DNA from 3 places in the Enterobacter sp. QK-SA4 genome. Region 1 is predicted to be linked to each of the others. Evidence: riboswitches for the same ligand, from Rfam matches in the RefSeq annotation. Region 1 holds a riboswitch; each other region holds the start of a gene.
What was found. A riboswitch is a leader RNA that binds a small molecule or an ion and turns the genes downstream of it on or off. The one in region 1 is predicted to bind thiamine pyrophosphate.

Region 1 (3,274 bases):
CGTCTGCTTTGTTGCCTGAAGTTCCTGAGCGGTGGCGGTAACAGCCTGGGTATTATTAGCCACTTTAGTTTGCGTTGCTGCGTCTACCTGCATGTGCGTCACGGTGGTCGTCACGCCATCTTTACCATCTTTACCATCTACGCCGTTAGTGGGTTTAGGGGCATTTTCCAGGCTGTCAAGACGGTTATCTTGCACTTTGTTAACGTTTTCCATATTGATAATTTCTGTGCCGTTCGTCATAACGCCCTGTAAAGCCGCATCGCTTTTTTGATTGGCAGTATCTGCAAGCGCGCCAGCAAGCAAGGCTTTTTGGTAAGCGTCATTTGTGGCTTGCTCAATAACCAAAACACCTAATTTAGTGGATTGAAGGTCGCTATCCACCTGCGTTAAGCGATTTTCAGTTGAGAGATCGCGAGCAATACTATCGACCCTGTTTTGCGTAATTTGGTCTTGATGGTCATTCACAATATCTGTGATTGATGCGTCATCCCAAACGGCAGCAGCAGCGTTGGTAATATTCATGGCGCTACCGGCGACCACCCCAAATACAAAAACAGGAATAACAGATTTATTGAAAAGTTTCATTCGAAGGACTCACATCATTAATGTATAAAAAAACAAAATTAAGCAGAACAGTTTTGGCTTTAGTGGCATGTGGATATCTGTATTTCCGTATGTAAATACTGGATATTCGATGCCCGGACCTTTTTTAGTAGCGTGAATAAACTATCGATTAAACCCAAATTGATGATTTTGATCTAAATCATAAATGATATGAATAAATGAAAGGGCAGGGGGCTGTATCGAGGAGGTTTATTTAATGTATACATTAACTTATGGATTGTGCGATAAATCAAGGGAAGCGTTAAGCTATTGATGAAAGTACAAATGTTTAATAGAGTTAAATAAATTAGTACTTTCTTATTCTTTCATGCGAAAGAAGTTTATCTATCTTATAAAAGCGGAATGAGCACGTAATAAAAAATAATAGTCTCAGCAAAAGTACGTAATAAAGTTTTTCAATAACGTATTAACAATTACTGAACCAGAATTAACTAAAGCGTAATAAATGTTGGCAAATGACGGGAAAGAGCGTCTGGAGATTTCCGCTGTGACAAACGGCGTGATAAATCGAAACTCCTTGCGCCTGGCCTGGGGCCGCGGTTACACTACATAACGTTAATGAGTTTTATAACTCACTGTTTTAAAAGTATTTTGACTCGGGGTGCCCTTCTTTGTGAAGGCTGAGAAATACCCGTATTACCTGATCTGGATAATGCCAGCGTAGGGAAGTCAGATGCCTTCCCGGTCATCGCTTCTTCACGCAAGGCAGGAGCGAAACCATGCAGCCTGACCTGCTCAATTTACGCGTTTTACACTACTTCCGAACCCGTTCTCCGCTGACCCACTGTATGACCAACGATGTCGTACAGACCTTCACGGCCAACGTTTTGCTGGCGCTTGGCGCATCACCCGCGATGGTGATTGAGGCCGAAGAGGCTGAACAGTTTGCCGGCATCGCCGATGCGCTGCTGATTAACGTTGGTACGCTGACCTCGCCGCGTGCCCAGGCGATGCGTCGGGCAATAGAAAGCGCGGTGGCTGCAGGCAAGCCCTGGACGCTGGACCCGGTTACCGCGGGTGCCCTGACGTTCCGCACCCGTTTTTGCCATCAAATCCTTGCCCTGAAACCGGCTGCCATTCGCGGCAATGCCTCCGAAATTCTTGCCCTTGCCGGAATGAGCGCGGGCGGGCGCGGCGTTGATACAACCGATACCGCAGCCAGCGCGGTGCCCGCCGCACAGGCGCTGGCTCGCCAGACCAATGCCGTTGTGGTCGTCACCGGCGAGGTGGATTACATCACTGACGGGCAACGCACCCGCACGATAACGGGCGGCGATCCGTTGATGACGCGCGTAGTGGGAACCGGATGCGCGCTTTCTGCCGTTGTGGCGGCGAGCTGCTCGCTGCCTGGCGACCGGATGGATAACGTCGCTGCCGCCTGCGGATGGATGAAGCGAGCCGGAACGGTGGCCGTTGCGCAGTCACGTGGGCCTGGCAGTTTTGCCAGCGCGTTTCTGGATGCGCTCTATACGCTGGAGGAGCAGGCATGAAACGGATTAACGCCCTGACCATTGCCGGCACCGATCCCAGCGGCGGCGCGGGTATCCAGGCCGATCTCAAAACTTTCTCGGCCCTTGGCGCGTACGGCTGCTCGGTCATTACCGCGCTGGTGGCGCAAAACACGCGCGGCGTGCAGTCGGTCTATCGTATCGAGCCGGATTTTGTTGCCGCGCAGCTGGATTCTGTGTTCAGCGACGTGCGCATCGATACCACCAAGATCGGCATGCTGGCCGAGACGGATATTGTGGAAGCGGTGGCCGAGCGGCTTAAACGCTATCAGGTGCAAAACGTGGTGCTGGATACCGTCATGCTGGCGAAAAGCGGCGACCCGCTGCTCTCCGCCTCCGCCGTGGAGACGCTGCGTACAAAGCTACTGCCGCAGGTGGCGCTTATCACGCCAAATCTGCCGGAAGCCGCCGCGCTGTTAGGCACATCGCATGCGCAAACTGAACGCGAGATGAAAGCGCAGGGAAACGCGCTGTTGGCAATGGGCTGCGGCGCGGTGCTGATGAAAGGCGGGCACCTGGATGATGCCGAAAGCCCGGACTGGCTGTTTACCCGCGACGGCGAAGTACGCTTTACCGCGCCGCGCGTGCAGACCAAAAACACCCACGGCACGGGCTGCACGCTCTCCGCCGCGCTGGCGGCGCTGCGCCCGCGGCATGACGGCTGGGCCGATACGGTGCGCGAAGCGAAAACCTGGCTCTCGGCGGCGCTGGCAAAAGCCGATACTCTGGAAGTGGGTCACGGTATTGGGCCGGTTCATCATTTTCATGCATGGTGGTAACCCAGTATACTGGCAGGAAACACCACGCCTGAGAAAACAGAGATGGAACAAGCGCATACCCGGTTAATCGCTCAACTGAATGAACGGATCGCCGCGCCTGACAACACGCCGCTGTACCTGAAATTTGCCGAAACGGTAAAAAACGCGGTGCGCAGCGGGGTGCTGGAGCACGGGAATATTTTGCCCGGCGAGCGCGATCTGAGCCAGTTAACCGGGGTGTCGCGCATCACTGTGCGAAAGGCGATGCAGGCGCTGGAGGAAGAGGGCGTGGTGACGCGCTCCCGTGGCTATGGCACGCAAATCAACAATATCTTTGAATATTCGCTGAAAGAGGCGCGCGGTTTTTCCCAGCAGGTAGTGCTG
Region 2 (3,274 bases), 2.9 Mb from region 1:
GCGGATCATCTGCATCGGCACGTGGCCCGGGCCTTCAATCATCACCTGCACGTCATACTCCCAGGCGATTTTGGTCAGCTCGCCCAGCGTGTGCAGCTCGGCAAACTGCGCTTCGTCGTTCGCGTCGCGAATAGAGCCCGGACGCAGGCCGTCGCCCAGCGACAGAGAGACATCGTACGCGGCGCAGATTTCGCAAATTTCGCGGAAGTGCTCGTAGAGGAAGTTTTCCTGATGATGTGACAGGCACCACTTCGCCATGATGGAACCGCCGCGCGAGACGATGCCGGTCAGACGCTTCGCGGTCATCGGCACGTAGCGCAGCAGCACGCCCGCGTGAATGGTGAAGTAGTCCACGCCCTGCTCGGCCTGCTCCAGCAGCGTGTCGCGGAACGCTTCCCAGGTGAGGTCTTCGGCAATGCCGTTGACCTTTTCCAGCGCCTGATAAATCGGGACGGTGCCAATTGGTACCGGGCTGTTACGCAGGATCCATTCGCGGGTTTCGTGAATATAGCGTCCAGTGGAGAGGTCCATTACCGTGTCCGCACCCCAGCGCGTGGACCAGACCAGCTTTTCCACCTCTTCTTCGATGGAGGAGGTGACGGCCGAGTTACCGATGTTCGCGTTGACCTTCACCAGGAAGTTGCGGCCGATAATCATCGGCTCGGATTCCGGGTGGTTGATGTTGGCGGGGATAATTGCGCGCCCGGCGGCCACTTCGTCACGCACAAACTCCGGCGTGATGTTTTCCGGCAGGCGAGCGCCAAAGCCTTCACCCGGATGCTGATAGCGCAGCACTTCGCTACGGATGCGCTCGCGACCCATGTTTTCGCGGATGGCGATGAACTCCATCTCCGGCGTGACGATGCCCCGGCGCGCGTAGTGCAACTGGGTCACGCATTTGCCCGTCTTAGCGCGTTTTGGCGTCAGCAGGCCGGTAAAGCGCAGCTCGTCCAGACCGTCGTCGGCCAGGCGCTCTTTAGTGTATGCAGAACTCAGGACGCTCAGCTCTTCGCAGTCGTTACGCGCGTCAATCCACGGCTGGCGCAGCTTTGCCAGACCCTGCTGGACGTTGATGGCAACATCAGGATCGCCGTACGGGCCGGAGGTGTCATACACCGGCACGGCTTCGTTGTCTTCGTACTGCGGGTTATCTTTGCTGCCGCCGATAAGCGTCGGGCTGAGCTGAATTTCGCGCATTGGGACGCGGATATCGGCCTGCGAGCCGGAAATGTAGATGCGTTTCGAGTTCGGGAAAGCGGTGCCTTCCAGCGTGTCGATGAAGTGTTGGGCCTGTGCGCGCTGTTCGCGGCGGGTCAGTTTTGCAGTAGACATAGCTCATTCCAAAAGTGAAGGACATGGCTTGTCAGACGACGGATGAAGCAAGAGAGGATCGCCCTCAGGCGATACAACAGCAGTGTGACTCTTGTTCCCTTCGCAGGTATTAGCCTGATCAGGTTCCGCGGATCCCGAATTAACGGTCTCAGCCCGCGCTTTCAGGCGCTGGGCACTCCGACAAGAAAAATCCCCCTCGTGAGAGGGGCGAATGGTTGTAAATTACTCGTTAACGATGAAGAACTCAAGCAGGGCGCGTGACGTTCTCTTCGTTACTGATGTTCAAATCGTTGTCCAGCACGAGGGCGATCAGCTTATCTTCCAGCGTGAATCGCTCTTCCAGCGCTTCGCCGAGGTCGGATAGCGCCTGCTGAAACTCAAGATAGTTATCGTGGTCGATAGCGTTCTCGAGCGCGGAATCATAGTAATCCATGATCTGCTGGGTGTTGGCTTCCAGAAGCGGATAGAGCTTGCTGGCCGCTAAATACGGCGTTGTCCCTTCCATTTCGCGGATAATGCGTTCATAAATATTGAAATGGCCGTCGGACAGATAATCGACCAGGCCCTGACAAAAATCATCCAGCGCTTTTTCGTTCAGTCGCATAAACGATTCTTTGCCAGGCTTAATACCGACCAGATTGTAATAAGCCACGAGTAGATGCTTGCGTACATGTAGCCAGCGATCCACCAGTTTGTTATTTCCTCTAACGCGCTCAGTCAGGCTTTGCAGCTGGTTTAACATGGTCGACTCCGCAAAATGTAGGATTGAATCTGCTTATCCAGAATGTAACCACAATGCTAACAACATGTCAGTGAAGCGAAGGTAGTGCAATAGATATGGATCGTATTATTGAAAAATCAGATCTTGGTTGGTGGATCGTCAGTCACGAACAAAAATTATGGCTTCCTGCCGGAGAAATCCCCTACGGTGCAGCTGAAGCGTTCGATCTCGTTGGACAGCCAGCGCTACAGATCGGCGAGTGGCAGGGTGAGCCCGTGTGGTTGATCCAACAGCCCCGCCGCCAGGATATGGGATCGGTGCGCCAGGTGCTGGATCTGGACGTGGGGCTGTTCCAGCTGGCGGGGCGCGGCGTGCAGCTGGCCGAGTTTTACCGCTCGCATAAATACTGCGGCTACTGCGGTCATACCATGCGCCCGAGCAAAACCGAGTGGGCGATGCTCTGTAGCCACTGCCGCGAACGCTACTATCCGCAGATTGCGCCGTGCATTATCGTCGCTATCCGCCGGGAGGATTCCATCCTGCTGGCGCAGCATACCCGCCATCGCAACGGCATTCACACCGTGCTGGCCGGCTTCGTCGAGGTGGGCGAAACGCTGGAGCAGGCGGTGGCGCGCGAGGTGATGGAGGAGAGTGGGATCAAAGTGAAGAACCTGCGCTACGTCACCTCCCAGCCGTGGCCGTTCCCGCAGTCGCTGATGACGGCATTTATGGCCGAATACGACAGCGGCGAGATCGTTATCGACCAGAAAGAGCTTCTGGACGCGAACTGGTATCGCTACGACGATCTACCGCTGTTGCCTCCGCCGGGCACCGTGGCGCGTCGCCTGATAGAAGATACCGTGGCGATGTGTCGGGCCGAGTATGAGTAGTGTTACACTGAGGCCATGACGCTTAAGGAACTGCAAAAATGACCGAACTGAAGAACGATCGTTATCTGCGTGCGCTGCTGCGCCAGCCCGTTGATGTCACCCCGGTGTGGATGATGCGCCAGGCGGGACGCTATCTCCCGGAGTACAAAGCCACGCGCGCGCAGGCGGGCGATTTTATGTCGCTGTGCAAAAACGCCGAGCTGGCCTGTGAAGTGACGCTCCAGCCGCTGCGCCGCTTCCCGCTGGATGCTGCGATCCTCTTCTCGGATATTCTGACCATTCCGGATGCAATGGGCCTTGGCCTGTACTTCGAAACCGGCGAAGGCCCGCG
Region 3 (3,274 bases), 2.4 Mb from region 1:
CCCTTTTATGCCTTCCGGTCGTCTGCAACAACAGTTTATCCGCCTCTGGCAGTGCTGCGAGGGGCAATCGCAGGAGACCACGCTCAACGAGCTGGCTGACCTGCTTAGCTGCTCCCGCCGCCATATGCGCACGCTGCTCAACACCATGCAGCAGCAGGGCTGGTTAAGCTGGGAAGCGGAGGCGGGACGCGGCAAACGCTCGCGGCTGACTTTCCTCTATACCGGGCTGGCGCTGCAGCAGCAGCGCGCGGAAGATCTGCTCGAGCAGGATCGCATCGATCAGCTGGTACAGCTGGTGGGCGACAAAGCCGCCGTGCGCCAGATGCTGGTTTCCCACCTCGGGCGCAGCTTTCGTCAGGGCCGACACATTCTGCGGGTGCTCTACTATCGCCCGATGAAAAATCTGTTGCCCGGCACGGCCTTACGCCGCTCTGAAACCCACATGGCCCGGCAAATCTTCAGCGGCCTGACGCGGATAAATGAGGAAAACGGGGAACTGGAGGCGGATATCGCGCACCACTGGCAGCAGGTTTCCCCGCTTCACTGGCGCTTTTTTTTACGCCCCGGTATCCACTTTCACCACGGCCGCGAGCTGGAAATGCACGACGTTATCGCCTCCCTGGAACGTGCCCGCAGGCTCCCACTCTACTCGCATATCTCCCGCGTCCACTCGCCCACGGCCTGGACGCTGGATATTGAGCTGTCGCAGCAGGATAAGTGGCTTCCCTGGCTGCTGGGCTATGTGCCGTCGATGATTTTGCCCGGCGAGTGGGAATCAATGAACAACTTTGCCAGCCTGCCGATTGGCACCGGGCCTTACTCCGTGTCCCGCAATAACAGCAACCAGCTGAAAATCCGCGCGTTCGACGACTACTTTGGCTATCGGGCGCTGATCGACGAAGTGAACGTCTGGGTATTGCCGGATCTCAATGAAGACCTGAGCTGCGGGCTGACGCTGGAAGGCCCCACCACGGGAGAAAAAGCCGTGGAGAGTCGCCTCGAGGAAGGGTGTTACTATCTCCTGTTTGACCGCCGCACCCACCGTGGGGCAAATCAGGCCGTCCGCAAGTGGATCAGCCACGTTTTGTCCCCTTCCAATCTGATTTACCATGCGGAAGAGCAGTACCAGACATACTGGTTCCCGGCGTACGGCCTGCTTCCGCGCTGGCACCACGCCCGCCCGGTGCACTGCGACAAACCCGCAGGGCTGGAGTCCATCACCCTGACCTACTACCGCGAGCACGTGGAGCATCGTTTTATCGCCAGAATCATGACCCGGCTGCTGGCAGCCGAGGGGGTCAGGTTAGAGGTCAGGGAAGTGGACTATGACGAATGGCATCAGGGGGAGATCGCCAGTGATATCTGGCTCAACAGCGCCAACTTTACCCTGCCGCTCGATTTTTCCCTTTTCTCGCATTTGTATGAAGTCCCGCTGATCCAGCACTGCATCGACCGTGACTGGCAGCAGGACGCCGCCCTGTGGCGCGCGGGCGAAATGAATCTTGCAGCGTGGTGCCAGCAGCTGCTGGCCGAGCAGGCGATCGTACCCTTGATCCACCACTGGCTGATGATCCAGGGCCAGCGCAGCATGCGCGGCCTGCGGATGAACACCCTGGGCTGGTTTGATTTTAAATCCGCCTGGTTTGCGCCGCCGGAGCCATAACGCTTTCGTAATATTCACCAAATCATTACAATAGCGCCGTTCTCAACGGGGTGCTGCATCACAGATGTGCGCTGAGATAATACCCGTCGAACCTGATCCGGATAACGCCGGCGAAGGGATTTGAGGCTGTCTCTCAAAATCCTTTGCCACTCAACTTTGAGGTGCAAAGTGTTAAAAAAAGTTCTCCCCCTGCTGGCGCTGTTTGCGCTGCCTGCTTTTGCGAAGCCCGTCCTGACGGTCTACACCTATGACTCCTTCTCTGCCGACTGGGGCCCTGGCCCGGTAGTCAAAAAAGCTTTCGAAGCGGACTGTAACTGCGAACTGAAGTTCGTGGCGCTGGAAGATGGCGTATCGCTGCTCAACCGTCTGCGCATGGAAGGGAAAAACAGCAAGGCCGACGTGGTGCTCGGGCTGGATAACAACCTGCTGGAAGCCGCCTCGCAGACCAAACTGTTTGCCAAAAGCGGCGTCGCGGCAGAGGCCGTTAACGTGCCGGGAGGCTGGAAAAACGACACCTTTGTGCCGTTCGACTATGGCTACTTTGCTTTTGTTTACGACAAAAATAAGCTGAAAAACCCGCCGAAGAGCCTGAAAGAGCTGGTGGAAAGTGACCAGAAATGGCGCGTGATTTATGAAGATCCGCGCACCAGTACGCCAGGCCTGGGCCTGCTGCTGTGGATGCAAAAGGTTTACGGGGATAAAGCGCCGGAGGCGTGGCAGAAACTGGCCGCTAAAACCGTCACCGTCACCAAAGGCTGGAGCGAAGCCTATGGCCTGTTCCTGAAAGGCGAAAGCGACCTGGTGCTGAGCTACACCACCTCTCCGGCCTACCACATTATCGCCGAGAAGAAAGATAACTACGCTGCCGCTAATTTTGCTGAAGGGCACTATCTGCAGGTGGAAGTGGCCGCGCGTACCGCTGCCAGCAAACAGCCGGAGCTGGCCGAGAAGTTCCTGAAGTTTATGGTTTCACCGGCTTTCCAGAATGCGATTCCCGCAGGCAACTGGATGTATCCGGTCACGAACGTTACCCTGCCCGCAGGTTTCGAGCAACTGACCAAACCAAACACCTCGCTGGAGTTTACGCCGCAGCAGGTCGCCGCGCAGCGTGCAGCATGGGTAAGTGAATGGCAACGCGCCGTCAGCCGTTGATTCCCGGCTGGTTACTTCCCGGGCTGCTCGCCGCCACAGTGATGGTGGCGGTCAGCCTGGGGGCTTTTCTTGCGCTGTGGTTCAACGCGCCAGAGAGCGACCTGCTCGCCCTCTGGCACGACAGCTACCTCTGGCACGTTATCCGGTTCTCCTTCTGGCAGGCGTCTCTCTCTGCCCTGCTGTCGGCGATCCCGGCTATTTTCCTGGCGCGCGCGCTGTATCGTCGGCGTTTCCCAGGCAGAGAGGCGCTGCTTCGCCTTTGTGCCATGACGCTGATCCTGCCCGTGCTGGTGGCGGTATTTGGGATCCTCAGCGTTTACGGTCGCCAGGGCTGGCTGGCTTCGCTGTTCGGCCAGCTTGGTCTGGAATGGTCATTCTCGCCTTACGGACTGCAGGGCATTCTGCTGGCGCACGTGTTTTTCAATATGCCGATGGCGACGCGCCTCTTTTTGCAGGCGC

Region 2: it holds a riboswitch for thiamine pyrophosphate, as region 1 does, so the genes downstream of both, thiC (phosphomethylpyrimidine synthase ThiC) here and thiM (hydroxyethylthiazole kinase) in region 1, are expected to answer to the same signal.
Region 3: it holds a riboswitch for thiamine pyrophosphate, as region 1 does, so the genes downstream of both, thiB (thiamine ABC transporter substrate binding subunit) here and thiM (hydroxyethylthiazole kinase) in region 1, are expected to answer to the same signal.

What each region holds. Positions count from the first base shown of each region.
Region 1 covers NZ_JBXFXH010000007.1:1,609,918-1,613,191, forward strand. The annotation lists gene AC1VYI_RS09245 (YadA C-terminal domain-containing protein) at 1-585, opposite strand, end outside; TPP riboswitch at 1,212-1,308, shown strand; gene thiM (hydroxyethylthiazole kinase) at 1,344-2,114, shown strand; gene thiD (bifunctional hydroxymethylpyrimidine kinase/phosphomethylpyrimidine kinase) at 2,111-2,911, shown strand; gene AC1VYI_RS09260 (GntR family transcriptional regulator) at 2,954-3,274, shown strand, end outside.
Region 2 covers NZ_JBXFXH010000007.1:4,495,453-4,498,726, reverse strand. The annotation lists gene thiC (phosphomethylpyrimidine synthase ThiC) at 1-1,332, opposite strand, end outside; TPP riboswitch at 1,411-1,522, opposite strand; gene rsd (sigma D regulator) at 1,577-2,074, opposite strand; gene nudC (NAD(+) diphosphatase) at 2,170-2,943, shown strand; gene hemE (uroporphyrinogen decarboxylase) at 2,982-3,274, shown strand, end outside.
Region 3 covers NZ_JBXFXH010000007.1:4,031,321-4,034,594, forward strand. The annotation lists gene sgrR (HTH-type transcriptional regulator SgrR) at 8-1,663, shown strand; TPP riboswitch at 1,700-1,800, shown strand; gene thiB (thiamine ABC transporter substrate binding subunit) at 1,832-2,815, shown strand; gene thiP (thiamine/thiamine pyrophosphate ABC transporter permease ThiP) at 2,791-3,274, shown strand, end outside.